Regions from separate parts of the Kocuria sp. CPCC 204721 genome, predicted to be linked through region 1. Evidence: riboswitches for the same ligand, from Rfam matches in the RefSeq annotation. Region 1 holds a riboswitch; the other holds the start of a gene.
The links. A riboswitch is a leader RNA that binds a small molecule or an ion and turns the genes downstream of it on or off. The one in region 1 is predicted to bind S-adenosylmethionine.
Positions count from the first base shown of each region.

Region 1 (15,746 bases):
GAGTGGGCCATGGCCTACCGCGCGCAGAGCAACGGTGTGCGCCACGAGGACGCGCCGTTGCGGTTGGGGGCGTCCGGGACGGACGACGTGGTGGAGGCCCACCGGATCCGCTGCTCGCACTTCGACGCGTTCCGTTTCTTCCAGCCCCAGGCCGTGGAACGCAACGAGCTGCAGCCCACGCGCGAGTCACAGCGCCGCATGGAACAGCCGGGGTGCCTGCACGCGAGCATGGACCTGTACAAGTGGGCCTACAAGTTGTTGCCCGCGGTGGATTCGGACCTGCTCGCGGACTGCTTCGACCTCGCGTGGGACGTGCGCGTGACCGACATGGAGGCCTCCCCCTACGACCTCACGGAATGGGGGTACGAGCCCGTGCGGATCGAGACGCCCGAGGGCAAGGCCGAGTACGTCCGGCGCCAGCGCGCCTTCGCGCAGCGGGGTCATCGGCTGCGAGAGCGCTTGGCGGCGGCCGTCGAGCGGCTCCTGGACGGGGTCGACGACGCCGCCGCGCCGCTCGATTCCACCGGCTCCGCGCCCCGGTCACGCCGTTCGGACGACGCCGCGGTGCCCGTCCGCGCGGCCGGGCATGATGGCGCGACGAGGCAGTCCGGAGCGGGCGGGCACATCGGCGCTATGGCGCAGACCGGAGCAGTCGGACGGGACGGCGCGAGCGGCGTCGTCATGCAGGGCCGAACCGCTCGGACCCGCGGAGACCGTTCATGAGGCCCGGGGAAACCGCCCACGGATGGGAACGGATCACCGTGGTCTCCGCGGTGGCGGAACCCCTCGACTTCGTGACGGCCCGCTCGAGCGCGGGCCCGGTGCTCGTGACCCGGGATGCCGACGGGGCGCTGCACGTGCTGTCCAACACGTGCCCACACCAGCAGGCCACGGTGTGCCGGGAGGCCGCGGGGCGCGCCGAGAGCTTCGAGTGTCCCAACCACTACTGGGTGTTCGGCCCGGACGGCCGGTTCCTGGGATCGCGACTGGCCATGGCCGCCGGCCGGCAGCTGCCGCACGACCCGGCCAAGGACCTCCCCGCGGCCGCCGTGGATGTAGTGGACGGCTGGGTGGTGGCGCGCTTCGACTGAGCGGACCTCGGCGTTCGTCGTCCCCTGCTGGAGCGCGTCCTACTCGAGCGCCGCCTGCTCAAGTGCCACGGCGGCGTTGAGCAGGGCCAGGTGGCTGAGGGCCTGCGGGAAGTTGCCCAGAAACGAGTTGTCCTCGGGGTCGATCATCTCAGTGAACAACCCCACGTCATTGGCGAGAGGGAGCATCTCGTCCATGAGGTCCACGGCCTCCTCGCGGCGGCCCACCGTAGCCAGCGCCGCCACGGTCCAGAACGAGCACGCCACGAACGCTCCCTCCTCCTTCTCCATGCCGCTGTAGCGGTACATGAGCGCACCGCGGCCCAGCTCCTCCCGAACGGCGTCGATGGTCGAGGACATGCGGGGACCACGATCGAACCCGGTCATCGCGTGCAGCAACACGGACACGTCCAGCTCGTCGGTTCCCGGGTACCAGACGTACGCGCCCCGTTCCTCGCTCCAGCCCTCGGTCTCGATCCACTCCCGGATCCGTTCCCGTTCCGAGCGCCACCGGTCCACGCACCCGGGGATGTGACCGGCCTCGGCCAGTTTCACGGCCCGGTCCAGGCCGTGCCAGCACCCCAGCTTGGAGCTCGTGTAGTGCCGGTGCTCAGGCAGTTCCCACATCCCGGAGTCGGGGCGGCGCCACAGGTCGCACACCGCGTCCGCGAGGTCGGCGAACATCCGGGCGGTGGCGGTGTCCAACACGTTGCCGCCGCCCACGTAGAGGTGCGCGATGTCGAAGACGTCCCCGTACACGCCCAACTGCAACTGGTCCGCGGCGTCGTTGCCCGAGACCACGGGGCCGATCCCCCGCCACCCGGGGGCGTCGTACTCGGTCATCTCGGAGGCGGGGACCTCGCCGTCGAAGCGGTTGAGGACGTGCAGGTCGGGGGTCTGTGCCCGGGCTCGGCGCAGGATCGTGGACACCTGCGCGTGCACGTCCTCCTGCTCCCCCAGTCGCAAGAGCGAGTGCAGGGTGTAGGTGGCGTCACGGATCCACGCGAAGCGATAATCGAAGTTCTTGGTGCCCTCCCTGTTCTCGGGAAGGGACGTGGTCGCCGCGGCCGCCACGGAGCCCGACGGGCTGTGGCTGAGCAGTTTGAGCGCGAGGGCGCTACGTTCGACCTCCGCGCGGTAGGGGCCGTCATAGTCGAGCAGATCACGCCATCGGCGCCACATGTCCCGGGTCATGGCCACGTTCTTGCGGATCTCACGGGGCGAGGGCAGGCGCAAGGGCTCACCGTGCGTGGCGACCACCGCGAGCAGGTGCTCGGAATCGGGGCGCGTGGTGAACCGCCCGGAGATCTGCTGGGTCCCCACCTGCGCTTCCCCCGCGTCGTCGGTGCGGACCCCCATGCCCACCCGGTTCGTGCGCAGCACGGGCTCCCCCGCGATCATCTCGACCCACGGGGAGACGGTGTTGAACATGGTGCCCGGGGCCACCCGCCACACCATGGCCACGTTCCCGGTCACACCGTCCACCGAGCGGGCCAGTTCGTTCCACGGCAATTGCCCCGTGGACCCCATGTTGAGGGAATCGGTGACCCGCACAGTCCCCGAGGCCGTGGAGAACGTGGTGGTCAGGATGTTGGTCCCGGGGACGTACTCCCGGGTGACCTCGAACTCCTCCTCCGGGCGCAGCTCGATGCACCCGCCGTGCTCGGCGTCGAGCAGCTTGGCGAACGGCGGCGCGGAGTCCAGGTCCGGGACGGGGTACCAGTCCACGGATCCGTCCTGGGCCACCAGCGCCACGGTGCGCCCGTTACCCAGGGCTGCGTAGGAACGCAGGTCCACGTAGCCGTCCCGGCGCCGGGTCACCTTGTTCAGGGGCTCGGCGGGGTCGGGGGTTGCGTTCACGGGGCTCGTTTCTCTCGTGGGGCGGGACGGGAGGACGGCGGATCGCGCCGCGGGAACGGCACGACCCGCCATCCGGAGGACTCGCTGACGTCAGCGCGGCCGGGTCACAGGATCGGGCTGCCGCCAGTGACGGCGATCCTCGCCCCGGAAACGTAACTACCGTCGTCGGACGCGAGCAACACGTACACCGGGGCCAGTTCTGCGGGCTGGCCGGCGCGCCCGAGGGGCTCCGCGTCCCCGAAACTCTCGAGCTGCTCCGCGGGAATGGTCGAAGGGATCAACGGTGTCCAGACGGGCCCGGGGGCCACGCTATTGACGCGGATCCCGCGCTCCCCGAGCAACTGCGCGAGACTGGCCGAGAAGTTGGCGATCGCCGCCTTGGTCGCCGCGTACGGCGCCAGGGTGGGGACCGGCATGTCCGAATTGACCGACGAACTGCCGATGATCGCCGATCCCGGCGCCATGTGCGGCACGGCGGCCTTGGCCAGGTAGAAGTACGCCCCCACGTTGAGCTTGAAGGTGTGCTCCCACTCCTCGTCGGGGATCTCCTCGAGGCTCTCGCGCGTCATCTGGTAGGCGGCGTTGCTCACGAGCACGTCCACCTTGCCGAACTCCTCCACGGCCTTCGCGATCACGGCACGACAGTGCGCCGCTTCGGACAGGTCCCCGGGGACCAGGACGGCCTTGCGTCCCGCCTCCTCGATGTAGCGGGCGACGTCGCGGGCGTCCCGTTCCTCCTCGGGCAGGTAGGTGATCAGTACGTCCGCGCCCTCGCGGGCGTAGGCGATAGCCACCGCTCGGCCGATCCCGGAGTCACCACCGGTGACAACCGCGGCCTTGCCCTCGAGCTTGCCCGATCCGCGGTAGCTGTCCTCACCGCAATCGGGGACAGGGTTCATCTCGGCCTGCAGTCCGGGGGCCTCTTGCTGTTGTTCAGGGAATCCCATGACAGTGTCCTCTCTGGTGGAGCGGGTCCGGGCGAGCTCTCGCGCTTCGCCGACCCGGTGACCGGGAGGGCTCCCGGGCGGGCCGACGCTCAGCACACTTTCCATCGTAGGGGACGCCCGTGTCCGGAAACATCCCCTGCGGGCCGCGCACGGCAGCTCTGCCGTCTGCCCGCGGCCCACCCGCGGGCCGATAGGATGGGCGAGGATTGGCCCGTAAGCGCAGGAGTAGTGGAAATGGCCCGTATCGTCGTTGACGTCATGCCCAAACCGGAAATCCTTGACCCGCAGGGCAAGGCGATCGCGAATGAGTTGCCCCGGATCGGGCTCAGCGGTTTCACGGAGGTGCGCCAGGGCCGCCGGTTCGAACTCACGGTCGAGGGCGAAGCGGACGAGCAGGTGCTCGCCCAGGCCCGCGAAGCCGCGGAGAAGCTACTGTCCAACCCGGTGATCGAGGACGTCGTGAACGTCTCCGTGGCCCCCGAGGAGGACTGAGCGTGGCCCAGAACCTCACGGCCGAGCAGACGCCTCTCGTGGCGGACCTCTCCGAACCCGCCACCGATTCTCGACTCGCGGACGTGCGGGTGGGTGTCGTGACCTTCCCGGGCACGCTCGACGACCGCGACGCCGCTCGCGCCGTCGAGATCGCCGGCGGCACCGCGGTGCCGCTGTGGTACGCAGACAAGGACCTCAACGGTGTGGACGCCATGATCCTGCCCGGTGGCTTCTCCTACGGGGACTACCTGCGCGCCGGTGCGATCGCCCGCTTCGCCCCCCTCATGGACAAGATCGTGGACGCTGCCAATGCCCGGGAGGGCATGCCGGTGCTGGGGATCTGCAACGGTTTTCAGGTACTCACCGAGGCCCACCTGCTGCCGGGGTCCATGATCAAGAACGAACAGCTCAAGTTCATCTGTCGGGACCAGGCGCTGCGCGTGGAGAACACGGACACTGCGTGGACCGGGCGATTCGAGCAGGGCCAGACCATCGTGGTGCCGCTGAAGAACCAGGACGGGCAGTACGTCGCGGAGCAGCGCACCCTGGACGAGTTAGAGGCCGAGCACCGGGTGGTCTTCCGCTACGCGGGCGGCAACCCCAACGGTTCCCGCAACGACATCGCCGGGATCACCAACGCGCGGGGCAACGTGGTGGGACTCATGCCCCACCCCGAGCACGCCGTGGAACCGGGCTTCGGCGCCGATCTTTCCGGCTCCGGTCCGGTCCAGATGCGCCAGGGAACAGACGGGCTGGACGTCTTCGTCTCCGCCCTGGAACACCTATTGCGCTGACCCGTCCACGCCGCGCTCGCCCGCAGCGAGGACCGCGGCGTCCCATCCGTTCGTCATCGGGCCAGTTCGGGGAACCGCACCCGGCCCACACCATGCCTCCGCGTGAGCGCCCGCCCGGCACCGCACGCCCCATCGTTCGCAAAGGGATCTAGTAGTCGTCATGAGCGAAACCCACTTCAACCTGGACACCGTGGAGCACGCCGCCTCCACCCCGGACACCGAGCTGCCCTGGGCGGAACTGGGGCTGAACGAGACCGAGTTCGAGCGCATCAAGGAGATCCTGGGCCGCCGCCCCACCGCGGCGGAACTGGCCATGTACTCCGTGATGTGGTCTGAGCACTGCTCGTACAAGTCCTCCAAGGTGCACCTGCGCCAGTTCGGGGACAAGGTCACGGACGAGATGCGCAAGAACCTCATGGTGGGCATCGGTGAGAACGCCGGCGTCACGGACATCGGGGACGGTTGGGCCGTGACCTTCAAGATCGAGTCCCATAATCACCCGTCCTACGTGGAGCCCTATCAGGGTGCGGCCACGGGCGTGGGCGGGATCGTGCGGGACATCATCTCCATGGGTGCCCGCCCGGTGGCCGTGATGGACCCGTTGCGTTTCGGCGCGATCGACCACCCGGACACCCAGCGTGTGGTGCACGGGATCGTGGCCGGCGTGGGCGGCTACGGCAATTCGCTGGGGTTGCCGAACATCGGCGGAGAGGTGGAGTTCGACCCGTGCTACCAGGGCAACCCCCTGGTCAACGCGCTCGCCGTGGGCGTGATGCGCCACGAGGACATCCGCTTGGCGAACGCGTCCGGGACGGGCAACAAGGTGGTGCTCTTCGGCGCGCGCACCGGCGGGGACGGGATCGGCGGCGCCTCGGTGCTCGCGTCCGAGTCCTTCGACGACTCCAAGCCCTCCAAACGCCCCGCGGTGCAGGTGGGTGACCCCTTCGCGGAGAAGGTGCTCATCGAGTGCTGCCTGGAACTGTTCAAGAGCTCGCTCGTGGAGGGCATCCAGGACCTCGGTGCGGCGGGCATCTCGTGTGCCACGTCCGAGCTCGCGTCCAACGGTGACGGCGGCATGCGCGTGGACCTCACCGAGGTCCTGCTGCGCGATCCGTCCCTGACCCCGGGCGAGATCCTGATGTCCGAGTCGCAGGAACGCATGATGGCCGTGGTCACCCCCGAGAAGGTCGCGGGCTTCGAGGCCGTGATGGCCAAGTGGGACGTGGAGTACTCGTGGATCGGCGAGGTCACGGACACCGGCCGCCTGGTCATCGACTACCAGGGTGAGGTCATCGTGGACGTGGATCCCCGCACCGTGGCCCACGACGGTCCCGTGTACGAACGCCCCTACGCGCGCCCCGAATCCCAGGACGCCCTGCAGGCAGCCCACTTCACGGGCTCCCCGGAGGACGCCGCCCGCCCGTCCGGCGCGGAGCTCGGCCCTGCGCTCGTGGAATTGATGGCCTCCCCGAACCTGTGCTCCAAGGACTGGGTCACCGACCAGTACGACCGCTACGTTCAGGGCAACACCGCCATGGCCATGCCGGATGACGCCGGCGTGATCCGCGTGGACGAGCGCACCAACCTGGGCGTGGCCCTTTCCACGGACTCGAACGGTCGCTACACCCGCCTGGACCCGTACCAGGGCGCCCAGTTGGCGCTCGCCCAGGCGTACCGCAACGTGGCCACCGCGGGCGCGCGCCCCGTGGCCGTGTCCGACTGCCTGAACTTCGGTTCCCCCGAGGACCCGGACATCATGTGGCAGTTCGCGGAGGCCGTGCGCGGCCTCTCGGACGGGTGCCAGACCGTGGGTGTGCCCGTGACCGGCGGTAACGTCTCCCTCTACAACCAGACCGGCGGCGTGGCCATCAACCCCACCCCGGTGATCGCCATGATGGGCGTGTTCGACGACGTCACGCGCCGCACGTCCTCGGGCTGGAGTGAGGATGGCCAGGCGATCTATCTGCTCGGCGAGACCGCGGACGAGCTGGACGGCTCCGAGTGGGCGCGCGTGCGCGGCCACCTGGGTGGGTTGCCCCCGCGCGTGAACCTGGCCCGCGAGCGCGTCCTGGGTGACATGCTCATCAACATGTCCCGGGACGGCATGATCGACGCCGCGCACGACGTCGCGGAGGGCGGCCTCGGGGCCACGCTCGCCGAGATGGCGTTGCGCTTCGGCGTGGGCGCCCGGATCGGCCTCGGTGAGGTCGCCGAGCGGGACGGCGTGGACCTGTTCACGCTGTTGTTCTCCGAGACGCAGGGCCGTGCCGTCGTGGCCGTGCCGCGCTCGGAGGAGGTGCGCTTCCAGGACATGTGCACCGTGCGCCGCTACCCGTTCGCGCGGATCGGCGTGGTGGACACCGAAGCCGGGGCCCTGGACTTCCAGGGCGAGTTCACGGTGGCGCTGGACGAGCTGAAGATCGCCCACGCATTAACCCTGCCCCGTCACTTCGGCTGACGGGCCGGGACCACAGCACGAGAACCCTCGGAGGGAGCCATGTTGGACGACATGCCGCGGCCGGTTCCGCCGCAGCCGTTGCGCACGCAGCGGTTGGAGCTGCGCGCGTTCACACCGGACGAACTCGAGGCCGTGGCCGGGGGCTCACGACTGCCCCAGTTCGCGCCGGGTTTCCCCACCCCCGAGAACGAGGACTGGGCCCGGGAGGCGATCGAGGCCGGTGAGCACTTCTTCACGGAGAGCGACTGCGCCCTGCTCGCCGTGATCCGGCTCAGCTCGGGGCAGATCATCGGCGCCGCGGGGTTCGCGGGACCCGCCATGGACCACGAACTGGAGATCAAGGGGTCCATCGTCCCGGAGCACCAGAACCAGGGGCTGGCCACCGAGGCCTTGCGCGCGCTCGTGGACCGCGCATTCGAGGACCCCGGGATCCGTGCGGTGCACGGCTCCGTCCCGGCCGACCACGAACCGGCACGCCGGGTGCTCGTGCGCTGCGGGTTCGTGAAACGACCCTCCGAGGGCTCGGAGGACACCTACTACCTGCGGCGCCCCTGACGAGCGGTCACGGATGTACCCCTGGATACCCTTCGACCTGCTCCCCGCGGACACCCTGCCGGAGTGGATCCTCATCATCCTGGCGGTCCTGGACCTGCTCCTGAAGATCCTGGCCCTGGGCTGGATCCCCCATCAGCGCCGTCCGTCCGTGGCGCTCGCGTGGTTGCTCGCCATCTTCCTGATGCCGTACGCGGGGCTCCTGTTGTTCGTGGTGATCGGTTCCACCCGGTTACCGCGTAAACGCATGGCCAAGCAGGCCCGGATGAACCACGTGATCCAGGAGAACACCCCCGAGCGCCTCCCGCTGGGGCCCGAGCTCGCCGAGTACCCGGAATGGGTGCGCACCACCGCGGAGCTGAACCAGAACCTGGGCGCCCTGCCCATGGTGGGCGGTAACGACTTCGAGATCCTCACCGACAATCACGATTCCATGGCCCGGATGGCCCGGGACGTGGACCGCGCCACGGACTACGTGCACTTCGAGTTCTACATCGTGGCCGTGGACCAGGTCTCCCGAGAGCTGCTCGATGCCCTGATCCGCGCCCACGAACGAGGTGTGCGCGTGCGGATCCTGATCGACCACGTGGGGTCTCTGGGTTACCCGGGGTACGCGGAACTGGTCCGCCAGTTCAACCGTTCCGGGGTGCCGTGGCGGCGCATGCTTCCCATCCGCCCGTGGCGCGGTGAGTGGCAGCGCCCGGACCTGCGCAACCACCGCAAGATCCTGGTGGTGGACGGCCAGGTGGCCTACACGGGCTCACAGAACATCATCCACCGCTCCTACAACAAGAAGAAGAACCTGCGGAAGGGCCTCGAGTGGAAGGACCTCATGGTCCGGGGCACGGGATCCGTAGTCACCGAGTTGAACGCGGTGTTCGTCTCGGACTGGTACTCGGAAACCGACGACCTCCTGCTGGACGAGACCCCCGCCGCGCTCGAGCACACGGCCGAGCCCATGTACGCCCAGGTGGTGCCGTCCGGGCCCGGGTTCGAGACCGAGAACAACCTGCGCCTGTTCAACCACCTGATCTACAACGCCAATCACCGCGTAGTGATCTCCAGCCCGTACTTCGTCCCGGACGAGTCCCTGCTCCACGCCATCACCACGGAGGCCCAGGCGGGCGTACGGGTGCAGTTGTTCGTGGGTGAGACCTCGGACCAGTTCCTCGCGCAGCACGCCCAGAACTCGTACTACTCCGAACTCGCGCGCGCCGGGGTGGAGATCTACCGCTACAGCTCCCCCACCGTGCTGCACGCCAAGTTCGTGCTCGTGGACGACATCGTCTCCGTGATCGGTTCCTCCAACATGGACGAGCGTTCCTTCGCGCTGGACCTTGAGGTCTCCGTCCTGATCGTGGACGAGTCGTTCCGCACCCGGATGGAGGACGTCGTGGGGCAGTTCCGCGCCAACTCCACCCTCTTGGACCTGGACGCCTGGGAGAAACGCTCGCTGGGGCGCAAGTTCGTGGAGAACGTCTGCCGCCTTACTTCCGGCCTGCTCTGACGCGCCCCGGACGACGACGCCGCGGAGCCGGGCGCGGCGTCGTCCGTCCCCTCGGTGCCGCCCACCCGGGGCGGGCGCGAGTGTCCGTTCCTCGCCCGGGTGCGCGAACGCCGTCGCCGCCCGCAGAGATCGGGGTGGCGACGGCGTCGTCGTGCACGGTGGGCACGGGGCCCGGTGCGGATCAGCCCGCTACGAGCACCGCGCGGCCGTTGAACGTGCGGTTGCGCAGGCCGTCCAGCGCGGAGTTGACCTCCTGTGCGGTGAGCGGGAGCTCCGTGATGGGCGGCTTGGGCAGATCCGTGTCCTGGGCGAGCGCCACGAGCTCCTTGAGTTCGGGAAGACTGCCCACGAAATTGCCGCGGATGTTCAGCAGGTTGAACGCGGTGAGCGCGGTGGGGAACTGGTACTGGCCCCCGAACAGGCCCACGCTGACCAGGGTCCCGCCGTTGGCCATGGCGAAGAGCGCGGCGTTGGAGGTGTCCCCGTTGTTGACGAGGTCGATGGCCGCGGCAATCTTCTCCCCGCCGGCCCGGACGATGTCGCCCACGAGGTCCTCGCCGCCCACGGCCACCGTGGCGGACGCGCCCACCGCCTGGGCGTTCTTCAACGCGGCCTCGCTCATGTCCACGGCCACGATGTTCTCGTGACCCAGGGCCTTGAGCACCGCAATGGTCATCAGCCCTACACCGCCCGCGCCGATCACGGCCACGGGCTTATCCGCGGGCAGTGGCATGATCTTCTTGACCGCTGAGTAGGAGGTCAGGCCGGAGCAGGCGAGCGTGGCGCCGAAGGACGGGTCGATGTCGCCCAGCGGCACCAGGTAGCGCTCGTCCGGCACGTGGACCTCCTCTGCGTAGCCGCCGCGGCGCTGCACCGAGAGGTTGCGCTTCTTCCCGCTGCAGTAGTTCTCGCGGTCCTCCGAACAGGCCTGGCACTCGCCGCAACCGATCCACGGGAACACGATGTACTTGGTGTCCCCGGGCGTCACCGTGGCGTCCGGTCCCGCGGCCACGACCTCCCCCACGATCTCGTGCCCGAGCACCACGGGGTACTGCGCGCCCGCCGCGGTCAGTTCGTAGCGTCCGGCGCTGCCGAGGTCGAAGTACCCGTCCTGGCAGTGCACGTCCGAGTGGCAGACCCCCGAGTTGGTCACGCGGATCATGACCGCGGAGCCTTCCAGTTCGGGCCGTTCCACCTCGAGTTCCTGGGCTGCTCCGCCCGGCTCCGTGTGCGCGAAAACCTTCATGGCCACTCCTTCGTTGCGTGTGTGTAAGTCGCCTTATCAGGTGAGCTGTGTCACTACTCTAGGCCGCTACGCCGAGTTGTCCACGGGTCCGTGCCCGTCGCATCGGGGGACGACGACGCCGCTGATGCGCCCCGGTCTCAGGCGCGGGGTTCCGGTCTCAGGCGCGGGGTTCCGGAGCCGACTTTTGCGCGGCCCGCCGAGCGGCGCGGTTGGCAGGCCCCACGGCGGACACCAGCACCGCGACCTGCAGCAGTACACCCGCCAGCCCGGCGACGATGCCCCATTCGGGCCGCCCCAGAACGAGCAACACGATCGCCGCCACCACGGCACACACGGCCACGGGAACGGACCACCGCACCCTCGGAAGGGCCGCGGCGTGACCCGCGGACCACGCGGCGTCGGACGCGCGCGTGTGCCGGGTCCGGAGGCCCACGGCCCCGTTGCGATCGAGCGAGCCGACGGCCGCTGCCCTGACGGTCACCACGGTCACGACGCACACCAGGACCGTGCTGAACGACAGCATGATCACTCCGAGCAGGTCCTCGTCCACGGTTCCCTCCGGGTCACGGGCATTTCCTCCACCCTACGACCGTCACGGATCCGGGCACTGCGGATCCGGTGACGTCATCCGCGAACGCCTCCACCGCAAGGTGCTCCGCCGCAGGGCAGAACCCAGTGGGGAATCCTGGTCGTCGTCAGCTGACACAAGGTCATGACGAGGTCGCTCTCTTCCGCATCGCCAGGGATGGGGCGGTCACGGTGACCGGGGTCGACGACGCCGCCCTGCCGGGCCTGCGGGACCGGGCGCGAGCGGCGTCGTCGTCGGAGGGAGGTGTCAGCCCACCAGCTCGCGGGACGGCGTGTCCGCGACGGAGGGCTCGCCCACGAACGCGCCGCGGTACTTCGCGGCGGGGTGGGTGTCCTTGACCCGCGGCTGGCCCTCGCCGTAGAGGGACTCGCGCAGGGTGGTGCCCTCGTACTCGGTGCGGTAGCGCCCGCGCTTCTGCAACTCGGGGACCACGTACTCCACGAAGTCCTCGAAGGAACCGGGGCTCACGTGGTAGGCCAGGTTGATGCCGTCCAGGCCGCCCTCGTCCACCCAGGTCTCGAGCTGATCCGCGACGGTCTGCGCGGAACCCACGAGCACGGCACCCATCCCGCCCAAGGCGCAGTGCTTGGCGATCTCCTCGCGCGTCCACTGCTTGTCCTTGGACTGCAGCGTGAACGGGGTCAGGAAGGACTGGATGGAGTCGGTCTTGATGTAGTTCAGGGCCTCGTCCTCGTCGAACTGGGACAGGTCCACGCCGGACCACCCACCGATGATCGCCTGGGAGGCCTCCAGGTCCACGTATTGCAGGTAATCGCGGTACTTCTCCTGGGCCTGCTCGTCCGTGTCCGCGACGACCACGGAGAGCATCGCGTAGATCTTGACGTCGTCACGGCTGCGGCCCTCGGCCTGAGCCCGGTCGCGGATCTTGTCAGTCACGAAACGCGTGAGGTCCGGGCGCAACCCGCCGATGAACACGGCTTCCGCGTGCTTACCCGCGAACGCCTGCCCGCGCGAGGACGCGCCGGCCTGGAAGATCAGCGGTGTGCGCTGCGGGGACGGTGCCGTGAGCCCCGCTCCGGGAACCGTGAAGTGCTCCCCGCTATGCCGGATGGGATGGACCTTGGTGGGATCCGCGTAGACACCCGTCTCACGGTTCTGAACCACAGCGTCCTCCTCCCACGAGCCCTCCCAAAGCTTGTAGCACACGTCCAAGAACTCCTCCGCGATCTCGTAGCGCGTATCGTGCTCAATCTGGCGCGGCAGGCCCTGGTTCTCCGCAGCGGACGGAAGGTAGGAGGTCACCACGTTGAATCCCACGCGGCCCTTGGTGAGGTGATCCAGTGTGGCGTACTTGCGGGCCAGGGTGTAGGGCTGCTCGTAGGTCACCGCGCTCGTCACGCCGAAGCCCAGGTGCTCGGTCACGGCGGCCATGGCCGAGACCTGCATGAACGGGTCGTTGACCGGGACCTGGGCCCCGTCACGCACGGCCGGAGCCGCGGAGTTCTTGTAGATGTCGTAGATGCCCACCACGTCCGCAAGGAACAGGGCGTCGAACTTGCCCCGCTCCAGCAGCTTGGCCAGCTCCGTCCAGTACTCGATGGTGTTGTACTCGGTGGCCCGGGACCGCGGGTGGCGCCACAACCCGAAGCTCTGGTGATCCACGCAGGTCATGTCGAACGCGTTGACGGAAATCCGTTTGCTCATCTCGGTCAGCCCCTCAGCAGGAACACGACCCGCGCCCCGTGCACCACCTACGGCGGCCTACCTTGCGGGTCCAGCGCGCTTGTGTGGCGCCGTACTTGCCGCATGCGGTGTGTCATGCGGCCCGATCCTCACCTGGGGCACCCCGCTACGGGAGAGGGTTGCCGTCCGACAAGCCAGGGCTAAACGTCGGCACTCGTGATCGTTGTGGCATCGATCCTAACGGGGATCCCCGGTCCTCGGAAACACCTCGGGTTACGGCACGTCACGACGGCGCCCCGGCGCGTCACACGATTTGCACCCGCGGGCTCCCGGCCCGTTCAATGGTGGGGTTCCCATCCGGAGCGGCTGAGAGACCTGGCTCGTTGACGTCGCAGCAACCAGCCCCACGCGGGCAAGGTGCTAATGCCAGGAACGATGGAGTTGATGAATTGAGCCATATCCTCACGCGCCCGGAATCTGCCGTCGACGCCGCTGCGGTCACCTTCGACCGGGTCGGCAAGTCCTTCCCCGCACACCACGGAGCGCATGTCCACGACGTCCTGAGGGACGTGACCTTCACGGTGCGTCCGGGCGAGATCGTCTCCGTCCTGGGCCCCTCGGGGTGCGGCAAGTCCACCCTGCTACGCGCCGTGGCCGGGCTCGGCACGGCGAGCGAGGGCGAAGTCCGGATTGACGACTCGGTGGTGCGCGAGATCGACCCGCGCTGCGCCGTCGGCTTCCAGGAACCGCGGTTGCTGCCGTGGCGCAGCGTGGCGCGCAACGTGGCACTGGGTCTGCCCCACGGGACTCCCGCCCGGGAAGGGAAGCGGCGGGTGGCGCAGCTGTTGGAGCTCGTCGGCCTGTCCCACCACGCGAATCACCGTCCCTCGGAGATCTCCGGGGGCATGGCACAGCGCGCATCCCTCGCCCGGGCCCTGGCACGGAACCCGCGGGTCCTGCTGTTGGACGAGCCCTTCGGGGCCCTGGACGCCCTGACCCGGATCAGGATGCAGGATCTGCTGCTGGACGTGCACCGCGCCGATCCCACGACCGTGCTCATGGTCACCCACGACGTCGAGGAAGCCCTGGTGCTCTCCGATCACGTGGTGGTGCTCGCGCGGGAAACGGCCACGGGCCCCGCGACCATCGCCGAGATCATCTCCCCCGAGCTGGCCCGCCCGCGCTCCCGCGAGGACAGTGAGATCACCGCGCTGCGCGCCCACCTGTTGGCCTTGCTCGGCGTGGAGCGCTGAGCGCATGGCGCAGTTGTCCCGACGCCGCGCCCTGCAGGCACTCGGCCTGTCCGCGCTAGCGCTGCCCCTGAGCGGATGCGTCATGGAGGGCGAAGGTCCGGGCCGCGGTGTGGCCGGCGGTTCCGCGCACGAGATCTACCTGGACTACGCGACCTACAACCCGCTGTCCCTGATCATCAAGGCCAAGGGCTGGCTCGAGAAGGTCGCCGAGGCCCACGGTCAGACCGTGACGTGGGTGTACTCGGCCGGTTCCAACAAGGCCAACGAGTCGCTACGCGCCGGGGTCGTGGACGTGGGCTCCACGGCAGGTTCCGCCGCACTGCTCGCGCGTGCCAACCGCTCGCCGATCAGGACGATCGACCTGTTCTCACAGCCCGAGTGGTCCGCGCTCGTGCGCACCCCGGACTCCCCCGTGCGCACCGTGGCGGATCTCGCGGGCACGTCCGTGGCCGCGACGAAGGGCACGGATCCGTACTTCTTCCTCCTACAGTCCCTCGGCGCGGCGGGCATGAGCGCCCAGGACGTCACCGTGGTGAACCTGCAGCACGCGGACGGGCGCACCGCGCTGGACACCGGTCAGGTGGCCGCATGGTCCGGACTGGACCCCGTGATGGCCGCCGCGGAGAAGGCGGGGGACGTGCTGTTCCACCGGCAGTTGGAGTTCAACACGTACGGGTTCCTCAACGCGCGGGAGGTGTTCCTGCAGCTGAACCCCACGGGTGCGCAGGACGTGGTGAACACGTACGCCTACGCGCGGCAGTGGGCGCTGCAGCACCCGGAGGAGGGGATCGCGATCCTCGCGGAAGGCGCGAGCATCGATCGCGACACCGCCCGGCGGGTCTGGCAGCGCACCCACCTGGACATCGACCCCGTTCCGGGCCCCGAACAGCTCGCGGTGCTCGAGCGGGTCGGGCCCATCCTGGTGGAATCCGGGGACGTCTCCTCGCAGCAGGACGTGGACGAGGCGCTCGCGAACATCGTGGAGCAGCACTACGCACAACACGCCGATGCGGCCGCCGTGGCCCAGGTGATCGAAGGGAAGCAGTCCTCATGAGCACTCACGACACCTCCTCCGCCGCACCGCGGTCCTCGGACGGCGCGTCCCGCGAAGCACCGGGCGGCACGTCCTCCGAAGCAGCTGGCGTCACTGCGGTGGCCACACTGTCCGACGACGACGGACGCCACGGGGCGGGCGCGGTGGCGCCCGGCGACGTCGCAGCCCCATCAGACACCCCTGCCGCGGCGGATTCCCGCACGCGTCCCAGCGCGCTGCGCAATCCTTGGGCCCTGGGGCTGATCGGGATCGTCCTGCCCGT
Region 1 covers NZ_JAVKPO010000011.1:46,452-62,197, reverse strand. The annotation lists partial or broken gene RF637_RS10420 (3-methyladenine DNA glycosylase) at 1-489, shown strand, start outside; gene RF637_RS10415 (Rieske 2Fe-2S domain-containing protein) at 720-1,091, shown strand; gene RF637_RS10410 (glycoside hydrolase family 15 protein) at 1,131-2,948, opposite strand; gene RF637_RS10405 (SDR family oxidoreductase) at 3,053-3,895, opposite strand; gene purS (phosphoribosylformylglycinamidine synthase subunit PurS) at 4,130-4,387, shown strand; gene purQ (phosphoribosylformylglycinamidine synthase subunit PurQ) at 4,390-5,181, shown strand; gene purL (phosphoribosylformylglycinamidine synthase subunit PurL) at 5,342-7,639, shown strand; gene RF637_RS10385 (GNAT family N-acetyltransferase) at 7,679-8,194, shown strand; gene cls (cardiolipin synthase) at 8,208-9,698, shown strand; gene RF637_RS10375 (alcohol dehydrogenase) at 9,880-10,944, opposite strand; gene RF637_RS10370 (SdpI family protein) at 11,102-11,494, opposite strand; gene RF637_RS10365 (LLM class flavin-dependent oxidoreductase) at 11,780-13,207, opposite strand; SAM riboswitch class IV at 13,285-13,399, opposite strand; SAM riboswitch class I at 13,528-13,619, shown strand; gene RF637_RS10360 (ABC transporter ATP-binding protein) at 13,627-14,430, shown strand; gene RF637_RS10355 (aliphatic sulfonate ABC transporter substrate-binding protein) at 14,435-15,484, shown strand; gene RF637_RS10350 (ABC transporter permease) at 15,481-15,746, shown strand, end outside.

Region 2 (15,746 bases), on a different contig from region 1:
CACGTGGTCGCGGCCGGTGCGCTCGCGTGAGTGCACCGGCCGCGGGGACCCGTCAGTCGCGCGGCTTCTCGCGCATCTCCCAGGTCTCGATGAGGTCGCCCTCGCGGATGTCGTTGAAGGAACCGAGTCCGATACCGCACTCGTAACCCTCGCGCACCTCGGTGGCGTCGTCCTTGAACCGGCGCAGCGAATCGATGGTGAGGTTGTCCTGCACCACGTTGCCGTCGCGCACCAGGCGGGCCTTGCCGTTGCGGCGCACCACACCCTTGGTGATGTACGCACCGGCGATGTTGCCCCACTTGGACGAGCGGAAGACCTCGCGGATCTCGGCGGTACCGAGCTCCACCTCCTCGTACTCCGGCTTGAGCATGCCCTTGAGCGCGCTCTCGACGTCGTCGATCGCGTTGTAGATCACGGAGTAGAACTTCATCTCCACGCCCTCGCGCTCGGCCAGGTCCGTCACGCGCTCGGCGGGACGGACGTTGAAGCCGATGATCACGGCGTTGTCCACCGTGGCCAGGTTGACGTCGTTCTGGGTGATCGCGCCCACGCCGCGGTGGATGACCCGCAGCTGGACCTCTTCGCCCACGTCGATCTTGAGCAGCGAGTCCTCGAGCGCCTCCACGGCACCGGACACGTCACCCTTGATGATGAGGTTGAGGGTGTCGATCTTGCCCTCGGCCACGGCCTCGTCGAAGGACTCGAGCGTGATCCGCTTGCGGCGCTTGGCGAGTTGGGCATTGCGGTCCGCGGCCTCACGCTTCTCGGCGATCTGACGCGCGGTGCGCTCCTCCTGGGTGGCCAGGAACGTGTCACCCGCGCGCGGCACGGAGGACAGACCCAGCACCTGCACCGGGCGGGACGGCAGCGCCGCCTCCACGGTGCGGCCCATCTCGTCGAACATGGCACGCACGCGACCGTACGCGGCACCGGCCACGATCGAATCGCCCACGGTGAGCGTGCCGGACTGGACCAGCACGGTGCACACCGCACCGCGGCCCTTGTCCAGGTTGGCTTCGATGGCGACGCCGCGGGCGTTCTTGTCCGGGTTCGCCTGCAGTTCCAGAGCGCCGTCCGCCGTGAGCACGATGGCGTCCAGCAAGTCCTCGATGTGCAGGTTCTCGCGGGCGGAGACGTCCACGAACATGGTGTCGCCGCCGTACTCCTCGGGCACCAGGCCGTACTCGGTGAGCTGACCGCGGATCTTCTCCGGGTTGGCGTCCGGCTTGTCGACCTTGTTCACGGCCACCACGATCGGCACGTTCGCCGCCTGGGCGTGGTTGAGCGCCTCGACGGTCTGCGGCATCACGCCGTCGTCCGCGGCGACCACGAGCACGGCGATGTCCGTGACCTGCGCACCACGGGCACGCATCGCGGTGAACGCCTCGTGACCCGGGGTGTCGATGAACGTGATGAGCCGTTCCTGACCGTCCACCTCGGTGGAGATCTGGTACGCACCGATGTGCTGGGTGATGCCGCCGGCCTCACCCTCGATCACCTTGGTGTTACGGATCGCGTCCAGCAAGCGGGTCTTACCGTGGTCCACGTGACCCATGACGGTGACCACCGGCGGGCGCGGTGCCAGGACGTCCTCGCCCTCAGCCTCCAGTTCCGCCTCGAGGTCGATGTCGAAGGACTCGAGCAGCTCGCGCTCCTCGTCCTCCGGGGAGACCACCTGGATCTGGTAGCCGAGCTCGGCACCCAGCAGCTGGAAGGTGTCCTCGTCCAGGGACTGGGTCTGCGTGGCCATCTCACCCAGGTGGATGAGCACGGTCACGAGCGACGCCGGGTTCGCGTTGATCTTCTCCGCGAAGTCCATGAGCGAGGCACCGCGGCGCAGCCGCACCACAGTGCTGCCGTCGCCGTGGGGAACCGACACGCCGCCGACGGCGGGTGCGCTCATCTGCTCGAGCTCCTGGCGCTTCGCCCGCTTCGACTTGCGGTGCTTGCCGCGGGCACCACCGCGACCGAAGGCACCCTGCGTGCCACCGCGGCCACCGCGGCCGCGGAAACCACCGCCGCCACCGGTACCACCGCCGCCGGCGCCACCACCGCGGCGGGGTCCCCCACCGGGTGCCGGGCGGCTACCGATCGGGGCCACACCCGTGGTGTGACCGGGCATCATGTTCGGCGAGGGGCGGGGTCCACCGGGACGGGGGCCGCCCTGACCCGTTCGCGGTGCACCCGTACGGGGCGCACCGGGACGCGGGCCACCCTGGCCCGCCTGAGCGGGACGGGGGCCACCCGGACGGGGACCGCCGGGACGGGGTCCGCCCTGACCGGCATTGCTCGAACGCATCCCCTGCTGGGACGCGAACGGGTTGTTACCGGGACGCGGTGCTCCGGGCTTGGCCGAGCGCTGCTGGCCGGGGCGCGGCGCACGCTGACCACCGTCGGAACCGCGGCCCATGCCCTGCTGGGACGCGAACGGGTTGTTCCCCGGACGCGGTGCGGACTGACCCGGCTTGGCACTACCGGGCTTGGGGGCGTTGGCACGGGGGCCCGGGGTCGCCGCACTGCGCGGCGTGGCCGAGTCGGAGGCGGCGGGCTTGGAGGCAGCGGGCTTCGCGACCGGGGTCTCGGAGGCCTGGGGCTCGGACGCCGACTTCGCGGGGGCCTTGGGGGCACCCGGGGTCGGCGCGGCGGATCCGGCAGCGGGCTTGGCAGGGGCGTCGGAACCGGCGGGCTTGGACTGGACCCTGCCCCCGGGCTTGGGCGCGGAGGACTTCTCCGCGGGCTTCCTGGCGCCCTGCTGCGCGGGCTTGCCGGAGTTGCCCCCGGCGGAGTTCTTGGACTGCGCGGCGGAATCGCCACCGGCGGGGTACGCCGAACGCAGCTTCTTGGCCACGGGCGGTTCCACCGTGGAGGACGCTCCGCGAACGAATTCGCCGAGTTCCTGAAGTTTGGAAATAGCTTCCTTGGACGTGATTCCGAGCTCTTTCGCGAGCTCGTGGACACGGGGCTTGGCCACTGTTCTCCTGTCTCGGTCCGCACCGAAACAGGTACGAACCGCTTATTTTCCGTTGACGTGGCCACCGGACGCACACGTGCGTCCCGCGTGGCCGCGGGTTGAGTACTCGAAGGCACTCATCGGCCGGCACTCATCGGTTTTCCATGGGCTTTTGACTCGCTTTCCTGGTGTTCGTCCTCCTGCACCGGCAGGAGGACGCGCAGCTGTTGCTCGAGGTCGTCCGTGGTCACGGCGGTACGGAACGAGCGATGGAACGCCCGTTTGCGCACCGCGGTGGCAACGCACTGCCGGGTGGCGTGCACCCAGGCTCCTCGGCCTCCCGCTCGGCAGTGAAGATCCGCCACGACCCGGGGGCCCTGCGGTGTGTCCTCCATCGTCACGCGGACGAGTTGATCAGGGGGGCTCACCTCTCGGCACCCCACACAGGTTCGAAGACTGTTGACGCTCATCCCCGCTCCTCATGACCCGTCGTCCGGTTTTCAGGCGGCACGGAACCGCGCGGAAGGACGATGGTCGACCTGATCAGAGCAAAGTCTAGCGCGCCGCGCGGGATTCCCCCGAATCCTGGGGGTGTTCAGCGATCCGTCGCGCGGGATTCGGGGACGATGTCGATGCGCCACCCCGTGAGCCGCGCGGCCAGGCGGGCGTTCTGCCCCTCCTTGCCGATCGCGAGGGACAGCTGGGCGTCCGGGACGACGGCGCGCGCGGAACGGGCACCCTCGTCCAGCACGTTCACCCGGGACACCCGCGCCGGGGACAGGGCGTTGCCGATGAACCGGGCGGGATCGTCCGAGTAGTCGATGATGTCGATCTTCTCGTCTCCGAGCTCGTTCATCACCGCGCGCACGCGCGAACCCATGTCACCGATGCACGCGCCCTTGGCGTTGGCCCCGGGGCGCTTGGCGGCCACGGCCATCTTCGTGCGGTGCCCGGCCTCGCGCGCCAGGGTCACGATCTCCACGGAACCGTCCGCGATCTCGGGGACCTCCATCTCGAACAGTCGGCGCACCAGATCCGGGTGGGAGCGGGACAGCGTGATGGACGGGCCCTTGAACCCGCGCTTGGCCTCCACGACGAACGCGCGGATCCGCTGACCGTGCTCGTAACGCTCCCCGGGGACCTGCTCGTGCGGCGGCAGCAGTCCCTCCACGGTGCCCAGGTTCACCTGGACCATCTTGGGGTTGTTGCCCTGCTGGATCTGACCGGAGACGAGTTCCCCCTCGCGGCCCTTGAAGTGACCCAGGACGTTGTCGTCCTCGACGTCGCGCAGTTTCTGCAGGATGACCTGGCGCGCGGTCGCGGCGGCGATACGACCGAAACCGGACGGGGTGTCGTCGAACTCGCCCACCCGCTCGTCGTTCTCGTCCAGCTCGGGAGCCCAGATGGTCACGTGTCCACTGCGACGATCGACCTCGGCACGGGCGCCGTTGATGGCCCCCGGCGAGCGCATGTACGCGAGCAGCAGGGCCTGTTCGATCGTGGGGATCAGCACGTCCACGGGGATGTCGCGCTCGCGTTCCAGCAAGCGCAGGGTGCTCATGTCGATGTCCATGTGTCCGGCCTTCCTTCGCACCACGCGGGGGTTCCGCACCGTATTCGGGGCCGAGAACCAAACAGCGCGCCGCACGCGGGGTGCGGAGCGCTGCTGCATGGGTCTGTCTCGTGTTCTTCCGGCTATCGTACATCCCGCGGGGACGTCAGATCTCCACCTCCACCTTGGCACCGCGCACGTCCACGTAGGCCACGCGCTCGGGGTCCAGGTACTTCACCGGCATTCCCTTCTTGGGTTGGTGCCAGCGCTGGACCACGGCGTGGTCCTCGTGCGCCTCGAGCAGCCGCGCCGAGTAGCGCTCCCCCTCCGCGGGCCGGATCCGCACGAGGTGGCCCACGCTGCGCCGCCAGTGCCGCGGCGTCTCCAGGTCGCGCGTGGCCCCCGGCGAGGACACCTCGAGTTCGTACGGCGGGCCGGGCACGGGGTCGTCGCGGTCCAGGGCGTCGGAGACCTGCCGCGCCACCTCCGCCACGCGATCCAGGCTCAGAGAGTCCGTACCGTCCGGCAGGTCCACGAGCACGCGCAGCATCCGGTTCCCGCCCTGGCCCGTGAACTCGCACTGCTCCAGGAAGAGCCCGGCGGCCTCGACCACCGGTTCCACGCTCGCGCGGATGCGCGTCTCGTCCACTGTCGTCATGTCCGTCCTCCTCGTGCGGCTCGCGGGGTCACCGCGCCGCGTTCGTCCTGCCTGCTGCTCCCTATCATGGAACAGACCCGTCCCCCGGAGGAATTCGTGAGTTCTCGCCCGCCCGCACCCCCCGCCAGCGCCTGGCGCGTCCTGGCCGTGGCGCTCACCCTGGTCCTGGTGCTCGTGCTCGCCGCGGGTTTGTGGGCTCATTGGCGTTCGTTGTCCGACGACGACGCCGCACGCCTCGGCGCGCGCGCGACCGTCGCCTCCGTGCGCACGGGCCTGCACCCCGATCCCTCGGTCCTTCCCGACGCCGTCCTGGCGGATCAGGAGGCCGCGTTCGGTCCGGCGGCAACTCCCTCCCAGGCCCGCCACCTCGAGGCACGCGGTACCGGGGCCCCGCCGAGTTCACTGGCCGACGCCGCAGCCCGGCTCGAGGACGTCGCCAGGACCTCGCCGAACGGGGAGCTGGCGGCCACCGCCGCGAGCGTCGCGGCGTCGTGGTGGGCGGTGGAGCCACCGCCGGCTGGCGCGGACCCCACCGCACGCCGAACAGAAGAGAGCGAGGCGGGTTCGGGGGCCGGTTCCCCCGCGGCATCGAAAGTACCCACCGAGGAAGGGGACGGCGAGGACACCAACGACGACGCGGCGTCGTCGTGCGAACCTGCGCAGCTCGCCGCGGTCACGGCCCTGGACCGTGCGCGGTTCACCGCCGAGGCGGCCGCTGCGCGGATCCCGGCCGACGCCGCACAGAGGGGCACCATGGACGCGGTCACGGACACGCTCGATGCCACGCTGCGTGAGCCGGCGGTGACTCCGATGTTGTCGTGCGATCCCGCACCCGTCGCGGGCGGTCACGTCCTGCCCGCCGGCTTCGCGGAGGACCCCACCCGAGCGGTGGGCGGGCCACTGCGCGAGGCGAGCGCCGCGCTCGTGTCCGCCGTGGGGGCGTCGTCGCCCGAGGACCGGGACTGGCTGCTCACGGGGCTGCTGGAGACGGCCGTCACAGCGCAGCACCTGGACCCCGAACACCCGGTGCCCGCCCTACCGGGGAGGGACTGACGCGCGGCGCACGCGCCGGTCAGCGACCCGTGAGGACGTCCCACCCGAGCTTGGCAATCAACACCGTGACCACCGTGAAGAAGACCACGCGGATGAACGCGCTGCCCCGGGCCACCGCGGTGCGTGCGCCGATGTAACCCCCGGCCATGTTGCTAAGCCCGAGCACGAGACCCAGCCCCCACAGGACGGAACCGTGCGCGGCGAAGACCGCGATGGCGCCGATGTTCGTGGCCAGGTTGACGATCTTGGCCTTCGCGCTCGCCGCGAGGAAGCTGTAGCCCAGTAACGATACGAGCCCGATGATCAGGAACGACCCCGTTCCCGGGCCCATGACGCCGTCGTAGAAACCGATCAAGGCGCCTAGCGCGACAGCCAGCCCGTAGTGCCGCGCGCCGGTGTGTCGCAGCGCGGTCAGCTGACCCATGGATGGCTTGGCCACCGTGAACACGAGCACGGCGATCAGCGCGAGCACGATGATCGGCTTGAACACCGCGGCCGGGAGTGCGGCGGCCGCGGCCGCACCCGCCCCCGACGCGACGAGGGCCACGACGGCCATGGGCAGCGCGGTGCGCAGGTCCGGGTGGACGCGACGGTAGAACGTCACCGCGGACGTGGTCGTGCCGAAGACCGAGCCCATCTTGTTCGTCGCGAGCGCCTGGACCGGGGTGATGCCCGGGATCAGCAGCATCACGGGCAGTTGGAGCAACCCTCCACCGCCCACCACGGCGTCGATGAACCCCGCGGCGAAACCGGTGAGCACCAGCAGCACGACGAAGCCGGAGGCGGCGGAGTCCAGACCGGATCCCGCGAGGGCGGACAGGTCCATAACGGAACACCCGGGCCGGGACTACAGGGTGTCGTCCGCGGGGGTGTCCGATCCGCGCAGTTCGGCGGTGAGTTCGGCAACCACGTCCTCGCGTGCGATGTCCCGGGACTGCCCGCTGCGGCGGTCCTTGAGCTCGAGCATCCCGTCCTTGAGCCCGCGGCCCACCACGAGCACGGTGGGTACGCCCAGCAGCTCGGCGTCGCCGAACTTCACACCCGGGGAGACCTTGGGACGGTCGTCGAACAGGACGCTGATCCCGGCGTCCTCGAGGTGCGCGACGATCTCCTCCGCGGCCTCGAGCACCTCCGTGCCCTTGCCCGTGGCGACCACGTGGACGTCCGCGGGGCTGAGGTCGCGCGGCCACAACAGGCCCTTGTCGTCGTGGTAGAACTCCGCCACGGCCGCGAGCGCGCGGGTCACGCCCACACCGTAGGAGCCCATGGTCACGGTCACGAGCTTGCCGTTGCTGTCCAGCACCCTGAGCCCGAGGGCATCGGCGTACTTGCGCCCGAGCTGGAAGACGTGGCCCATCTCCATGCCACGCGCGATCTCGAGGGGCCCGGAACCGTCCGGTGCGGGGTCCCCGTCACGCACGGTGCAAGCCTCGAGGGTGCCGTCCCACGTGAAGTCGCGCTCGGCGACCAGGTGGTAGACGTGGGTCTCGGCCACGTTCGCGCCGGTGATCCACGAGGTGCCCGGCACCACGCGAGGGTCCACGAAGTACGGGATGCCCGTGCGGGACTCGGAACCGAGCAGGGCGTCGTCGCGGCTCAGACCCGGACCGATGTAGCCCTTGACGAGTTCGGGCACGGCACGCAGCTCGTCCTCGGTCGCGGCGGCGACCTCGAGTTCACCGCCCTGTCCGAGGGCCTCACCGATCCCGGCTTCCACGCGCTTGAGGTCCACGTCGCGGTCCCCGGGAACGCCCAGGGCCACGAGCTGACGCTTACCACCGGGCAACGAGACGGACAGCACGACGTTCTTGAGCGTGTCCGCGGCGGTCCACGGCTCGCCTTCGCGGGGGTGCAACTCGTTGGAGCGCTCCACAAGCGTCTCGATCGTGGGGCTCGCGGGGGTGCGGTGCACTTGGGCCGCAGGAGCGTCCGCGTAGTCGATCGGCTCCGGGACCACCGTCGTCACGGCCTCCACGTTCGCGGCGTAGCCTCCAGCCGAGCGCACGAAGGTGTCCTCACCCACGGACGAGGGGTGCATGAACTCCTCGGACCGGGATCCGCCCATGGCCCCCGAGGTCGCGGACACGGCCACGACCGGCAGGCCGAGGCGTTCGAAGATCCGCACGTACGCCGCGCGGTGCTTGGCGTAGGACTCGTCCAACCCCGCGTCGTCGATGTCGAACGAGTAGGAGTCCTTCATGATGAACTCCCGCCCGCGCAGCAGACCCGCGCGGGGGCGGGCTTCGTCCCGGTACTTGGTCTGGATCTGGTACAGCGAGACCGGGAGGTCCTTGTAGGACGAGTAAAGATCCTTCACGAGCAGCGTGAACATCTCCTCGTGCGTGGGCGCGAGCAGGTAGTCCGCGCCCTTGCGGTCCTGCAGCCGGAAGAGGTTCTCACCGTACTCGGTCCAGCGGTTGGTGGCCTCGTAGGGTTCGCGCGGCAACAGCGCCGGGAAGTGCACCTCCTGGGCGCCGATCGCGTTCATCTCCTCGCGCACGATCCGCTCGACCTTTCCCAGGACGTTCAGCCCCAGGGGCAACCACGTGTAGATCCCGGGCGCCGCGCGGCGGATGTACCCGGCGCGCACCAGGAGCTTGTGGCTGTCCACGTCTGCGTCCACGGGGTCTTCGCGCAGCGTGCGCAGGAACAAGGAACTCAGGCGAAGGGGCATGAAGGGATCCTATCCACCCGTGAAGGGATCGATCGAAGCGGCGGGTATCCCCGCGAGTCTATCGCTGCGCGGCACCGGCGCACGCCTGGCCTGGGGGCTCACAGGAGGACCGTGGCGAAATCCCCGTGCCGCCGGAAACCCACTCGGCGGTATGTGGCCAGGGCGGGTGCGTTGAACGAGTTCACGTAGAGGCTCACGGTCGGGACGTACTGCCGGGCGAGCGCCACGGTCGCGGCCATACACGGCACGGCCAGTCCCCTCCCCCGGTGCTCGGGGTCCACCCACACGCCCTGGATCTGGCACACGGACCCGTGCAGTGACCCGATGTCCGCCTTGAAGATCACGGTACCGTGCTCGTCGGTGAGCACCGCGGTCCTGCGATCGCGCACGAGGGAGCGCACTCGCTGGCGGTAACCCTCCGCCCCGGTGGTGAAGGGGGAGTACCCCACTTCCTCGGTGAACATGGCCGCGGCCGCGGGCAGCACGCGAGGGAAGTCCTCGTCCTGCGCCCATCGCACATCGCGGGCGGGCCCCGTGAACAACTCGGGTGCGGGATCACGGTCCATCACGAGCAGCGGTTGCACGGGACGGACGTCGAAGGGTTCGGGCCACGTGTCCCGCAATCGTTCCCACAGTCCGAGCACGGGATCGGCGGGACCGAAGAACGAGGCGAAGCGGGGGCCGCCGCGGGCCAGGACGTCCGCGACGAGGTCCGTCCCGGTCTGGTCGAGCACCACGGGGACCACGTTGGTTCCCGCCCAGCACGCGCCCACGAGCTCGCCGGAGGAGTCCGCCACACCGATCACGGGCGGCTGCCGCCGACCGCGGGCGGCCCGGATCCGGGCCACGTGCGCCGCGACGAACACCCCGGACACCGCGTGCCGCGCCAGCAGGCGGTCCAGTGCCGACTGGTTCACGGCGGCGGGTGAGAGCACCCGCGGGGCGCGGCGCAGGATCACCCGGCGGTCACGACCGGCGCGCCCTCGACCGGCTGGCCGTTCTCGTCCAATTCCATGCTCTCGGCCATCTCGTTGGCCTGGGCGAGCAGGGTCTCCACGATCTGGTCCTCGGGAACGGTCTTGATGACCTCACCGCGCACGAAGATCTGGCCCTTACCGTTGCCCGAGGCCACGCCCAGGTCCGCTTCGCGGGCTTCCCCCGGGCCGTTGACGACGCAGCCCATCACGGCCACGCGCAGCGGCACGGTCAGGTGTGCCAGGCCCTCGTTGACCTCCTCGGCGAGCTTGTAGACGTCCACCTGCGCGCGCCCGCACGAGGGGCACGAGACGATCTCGAGCTTGCGCGGGCGCAGCCCAAGCGACTGCAGGATCTGATTGCCCACCTTGACCTCTTCGACCGGAGGCGCGGACAGGGACACGCGGATGGTGTCCCCGATGCCCTGACCGAGCAGGATGCCGAAGGCGGTCGCGGACTTGACGGTGCCCTGCAGGGCCGGGCCGGCCTCAGTGACACCCAGGTGCAGCGGCCAGTCCCCGCGCTCGGCAAGCAACTGGTAGGCGCGCACCATGGTCACGGGGTCGTTGTGCTTGACCGAGATCTTGAAGTCGTGGAAGTCGTGCTCCTCGAACAGCGAGGCCTCCCACACGGCGGACTCCACGAGCGCCTCCGGGGTGGCCTTGCCGTACTTCTGCAGCAGGCGCTTGTCCAGGGAGCCCGCGTTCACGCCGATCCGGATGGACACGCCCGCGGCCTCCGCCGCACGGGAGATGCCCTCGATCTGGTCGTCGAACTTGCGGATGTTGCCCGGGTTCACGCGCACACCGGCGCACCCGGCGTCGATCGCGGCGTAGACGTACTTGGGCTGGAAGTGGATGTCCGCGATCACCGGGATCGGGGACTTCATGGCGATGATGGGCAGGGCGTCGGCGTCGTCCTGGGACGGGCACGCCACGCGCACGATGTCGCAACCGGCGGCGTTGAGCTCGGCGATCTGCTGCAGCGTGGCGTTGATGTCCGTGGTGGGGGTCGTGGTCATCGACTGGACGCTGATCGGGTGCTCCGACCCCACACCCACCGAACCCACCTGGATCTGGCGGGTCTTGCGCCGGGGCGAGAGCACCGGTTGGGGCGCGGCGGGCATACCGAGATTGACCGAGGTCACGAATTGCCTCCCAAGGAAGTGGCGTCCGGGGCCCGTGACGCGCGCCCCGCGATGTTGCACTGTCCATTGTGCCCCACTCCTCCCACGTGCTACAGCCGCACGTGATGCGCCGAACACGACGCCGCCCCCGGAATGTTCCGGGGGCGGCGTCGCCATGGTACGGGGCGCGTGAGCGTCAGCGGCGCATGATCCTGCGCGCGAGCCAATTGCCGAAGAACTGCACGAGCTGGACCAGGATGATGATCACGATCACCGCGGCCCACGTGACCTGGTCGTTGAAGCGCTGATAGCCCAGGCGCAACGCGAAGTCACCCAGACCGCCGGCACCGATCGCACCGGCCATCGCGGACATGTCTGTGATGCCGATGACCAGGAACGTGTACCCCAGCACGAGCGGGCCGAGCGCCTCCGGCAGGATCACCGTGGTGATGATCTTCCAGCGTGAGACCCCCATGGACCGCGCGGCCTCGATCACCCCGGGATCCACCGTCATGAGGTTCTGCTCCACGATGCGGGCCACCGCGAACGTAGCGCCGATGGTCATGGTGAAGATCGCGGCGTTGGGGCCCAGGCGCGTGCCCACGACCGATTCCGTGACCTGACCCAGGGCGGCCAGCAGGATGATGAACGGGATGGGACGCACGAAGTTCACCAGGAGGTTCAGCGCGGTGAACAGTGGACCGTTCTCCAGGATGCTGCCCCGCCGGGTCACGTAGAGCCCCATGCCCACGGCCAGGCCGATGAGCCCGGCCAGCACGAGGGTCACGGAGACCATATACAGCGTCTGCCCGGTTGCGTCCAGCAACTGCGGGCCCAGAGCAGACCACTCCATCACTCACTCACCTCCCGCACCGTGGTGACGGCGCGCAGACTCTCGACGGCGCGGTCCACGGACTCGTCCGAACCGGTCAGGGACAGCGTGAGCGTTCCGAAGGACTGTGACTGCAGGATGGAGATCCCCCCGAAGGCGATGTTAAAGCTGACACCGTTACGGGCGGCGTCCGAGAGCACGTCCCCGATCCGGTTCTGGTCGGTGACGTCCACCAGCACGAGCCGCCCGGGGTGTTCCCGGCGCAGCTTCTCGATCTCGTCCGCGCGCGGCACGGTGCGCATGACCGAGGAGACGAACTTGCGCGTGGTCTGCGCCCGCGGGTGGGCGAAGACCTCCGCGGTGGTCCCGGTCTCCACCACACGACCGCTGTCCATCACGGCCACGCGGTCCGCGGTGGCCCGCACCACGTCCATCTCGTGGGTGATCAACACGATGGTGATCCCCAGCTCACGGTTGACGCGCTTGAGCAGACCCAGGACCTCCTGGGTGGTCTCCGGGTCCAACGCCGAGGTGGACTCGTCCGCGAGCAGCAGTTCGGGATTGCTCGCGAGCGCGCGGGCGATCCCCACGCGCTGCTTCTGACCACCCGAGAGCTGCTCGGGGTAGTTCCCGGCGCGCTCGGTCAAGCCCACGAACTCCAACAGTTCCGCGACCCGCGCCTTGCGTTCCTCGGGCTTCCACCCGGCACGCTTGAGCGGGTAATCGATGTTGCCCGCCACTGTGCGTGACGTGAACAGGTTGAACTGCTGGAAGATCATCCCGATCTTGCGGCGGATGGGCGCCAGCTGGGATTCGCTGCGCCCGTCCACACGGTTACCGGCGACCTCGAGCGTCCCGGACGAGATGGGTTCCAGGCCGTTGATCAGCCGCACGAGGGTGGATTTGCCCGCCCCCGAGTAGCCGATCACCGCGAAGATCTCACCGCGGCGGATGTCCAGGTCCACGGAGTCCACCGCGGTCACGGTGCGCGGGCGGCGTTTGGACCCCGTGACGAAGACCTTGCTCACGTCCCGGAAACTGACCAGGGTGTCCGCCGTGGCGGACGGGCTCACTTGGTCTGCTCCTTGAGGTCCTGCGAGTAGCGGGCCAGCAAGTCCTTGAGCTCCTGCTGATCCACCTTGGTGGGCACCGCGGTGCCCTTGGTCTCGGTCTTCTCCGCGTCCTGGACCTTGTCGTCGTAGTAGAAGCTCGCGACCTTCTTCAGGGTCTCGTTGTCCGCGTTCGCCTCGGTCGCGGCGAAGAGGTTGTCGTACACCTTGGCGCTGTCCGCGGTGGGATCGTCCTGAGCCAGCGCGGACTTGGGATCGATGTTCGCGCGGTCCAGGAAGTCGTTGTTGACCACGGAGGCGGCCACGGAGTCCATGGACAGCACGGTCTGCTCGGCGGAGACCGGGCGGACCGTGACCTTGGACTTGGCGGTGTCGATGTCCTGCTCGGTGGGGGCGATCGTGTCCTTGGTGAACTCCACGAGACCCTGCTGGTGCAAGAGGTTCAGGGCGCGGGACAGGTTGATCGAGTCGTTCGGCACGGCGATCTCGTCACCCTGCTTGAAGTCACCCACGGATTTCACGCTCTTGGAGTACAGCCCCAGCGGGAAGATGGACGTGGAGCCCACGGGAGTGATGGTGTCCCCGGCGTTGTTGTTGTAATCGGCGAGGTACGCGATGTGCTGGAACCAGTTCATGTCGATGTCACCGCTCTTCAGAGCGGGGTTCGGCTGGCTGTAGTCACTGAAGTCCACGTACTCGACCGTGATGTCGTTGTCCGCGGCGACCTGCTTCAACGCTTCCTGCACAGGGGTCGAGCCCACGATCCCGACGGTGATCTTGCCGTCCGCGGCCGGGTCCGAGTTTTCGGAGCCGCCGCCGCACGCGGTGAGGGTGAGGCCCAGGGTGGTGGCCAACACGACGGGAATCAAACGCTTGGTTCGCATGATCATGCCTTTCCAGGGGTCTGTGACGGGGACTCGCGGGGCGAACAGTCCCCCCTGGATGAGGGCACAGGGACGGGTACGTGCTGATTTCCGGGGAACCGCACTTGCCGTGATCTGTTGCAACCGCGACCGGATGGTCATCTGGGGCACCCCGCTACGGGAGAGGGTTGCCGTCCGGCCAGCCAGAGCTACGCGCCGGATCTCGTCATCCACCCGGAATTCTAGCATGGCCCTGCCATGGGCCGACGACCGCCGGAAGGGCCCTATGCCATCCCGGCGATACGTTCGTCCGCGCGGGCCCGGGCCCACTCCTCCGCCCCCAGGACGTCCTCAAGGGTGGGCCGCGTGACGCCGTCGTGATCCTCCAGCACACGCTCGACCATGTCCACGATCTGCGTGAAGCCGAGCGCCCCGCGGTGGAACGCGTGCACGGCCTGCTCGTTGGCGGCGTTGAACACCGCGGGCCACGTCCCGCCGCGCGAACCCGCGTGCTTCATGAGCTCCACGGCGGGGAACACCTGCGAATCGAGCGGTTCGAACGTCCACTGTGCGGCCCGGGTCCAGTCGCACCCCGCGGCGGCACCGGTCACGCGGTGGGGCCAGCCGATTCCGAGCGCGATGGGCAGGCGCATGTCCGGCGGGGACGCCTGCGCCAGGGTGGATCCGTCCACGAACTCCACCATGGAGTGCACGACCGATTGCGGATGCACCGTGACGTCGATCCGGTCCAGGGGGACGTCGAACAGTAGGCTCGCCTCGAGCACCTCCAGTGCCTTGTTGACCATGGTCGCGGAGTTCGTGGTGACCATGACCCCCATGTCCCACGTGGGGTGCTGCAGGGCCTGTTCGGGTGTCACGCGCGTGAGCTGCTCGCGCGTCATGCCGCGGAACGGTCCGCCGGACGCCGTGAGCACGAGCCGGCGCACCTCGGAGGCCGTCCCGGAGCGCAGGGCCTGGGCGATCGCCGAGTGTTCGGAGTCCACGGGGATCAGCGCGTCCTCGAGGCCCGTGTCCGCCGCGGCGCGCAACACGAGCGGACCGCCCGCGATCAGGGACTCCTTGTTCGCGAGCGCCACCCGCCGACCCGCTCCCAGCGCCGCCAGGGTGGGTGCGAGCCCGATGCTCCCGGTGATCCCGTTCAGCACGAGGTCCGAACCCTCCCACTGCGCGATCCGGGTTGCAGCGTCCGGCCCGTACAGGACCTCGGGCGCCGCCGACGACGCCGCGCGTGACCGGTCCGCGATCAGCTCACGCAACCGGGCGGCGTCGTCCGCCGTACCGCTCGTGCCCACCGCACGGACGCCGAACGTCACGGCCTGCTGAGCGAGCAGCTCGAGGTGACCCGCGCCCGCGGCGAGCGCCACGACCTCGAAGGGCTCGTGGGTGGCATCCGAGACGGGCCGGCGCAGCCCCGCGGCCTCGGACACGACGTCGAGCGCCTGCGTCCCGATGGATCCCGTGGACCCCAGGATCACGAGGCGCCGGGGGGCCTGCCGGGTGGCGGAGTCGAGATCGGGGGTCATGCCGGTGGAGGAAGTCATGACCCCAGTATCGCGTGAGCGCCGGACCCCGCACGCACGACACCGAGCACACGACTCCGGACGCACGACACGGGAGATACGACAAGGGCGCCACCCGGAGGTGACGCCTTTGTGTGGAAGTCCCGTTCAGGACCCGCGGGTGATTCAGCGACGGCGGCCGACGACGGCGCCGTAGATGAGCAGCACGATGATCGCGCCGATCACGGACGTGATGATCGTGCCGATGCTGAAGCTGTTGATCCCGTCGCTCAGGCCGGGGATGAAGCTACCCAGCCAGCCGCCCAGGAAGGCCCCCACGATGCCGAGGATGATGGTGACGATGATCCCGCCACCCTGCTTGCCCGGAAGGATCAGCTTGGCGAGCGCGCCGGCGATCAGACCGAGGATGATCCAGCTAATGATGCCCATTTCTCCACCTCTGGTTCTCGTTG
Region 2 covers NZ_JAVKPO010000009.1:62,628-78,373, forward strand. The annotation lists gene infB (translation initiation factor IF-2) at 53-2,971, opposite strand; gene RF637_RS09605 (YlxR family protein) at 3,088-3,420, opposite strand; gene nusA (transcription termination factor NusA) at 3,546-4,523, opposite strand; gene rimP (ribosome maturation factor RimP) at 4,669-5,160, opposite strand; gene RF637_RS09620 (hypothetical protein) at 5,257-6,213, shown strand; gene RF637_RS09625 (TSUP family transporter) at 6,233-7,039, opposite strand; gene RF637_RS09630 (proline--tRNA ligase) at 7,061-8,887, opposite strand; gene RF637_RS09635 (GNAT family N-acetyltransferase) at 8,986-9,804, opposite strand; gene ispG (flavodoxin-dependent (E)-4-hydroxy-3-methylbut-2-enyl-diphosphate synthase) at 9,843-11,009, opposite strand; gene RF637_RS09645 (methionine ABC transporter permease) at 11,185-11,841, opposite strand; gene RF637_RS09650 (methionine ABC transporter ATP-binding protein) at 11,841-12,893, opposite strand; gene RF637_RS09655 (MetQ/NlpA family ABC transporter substrate-binding protein) at 12,890-13,774, opposite strand; SAM riboswitch class IV at 13,870-13,984, opposite strand; gene dxr (1-deoxy-D-xylulose-5-phosphate reductoisomerase) at 14,038-15,297, opposite strand; gene RF637_RS09665 (GlsB/YeaQ/YmgE family stress response membrane protein) at 15,460-15,723, opposite strand.
Region 2: it holds a riboswitch for S-adenosylmethionine, as region 1 does, so the genes downstream of both, RF637_RS09655 (MetQ/NlpA family ABC transporter substrate-binding protein) here and RF637_RS10365 (LLM class flavin-dependent oxidoreductase) in region 1, are expected to answer to the same signal.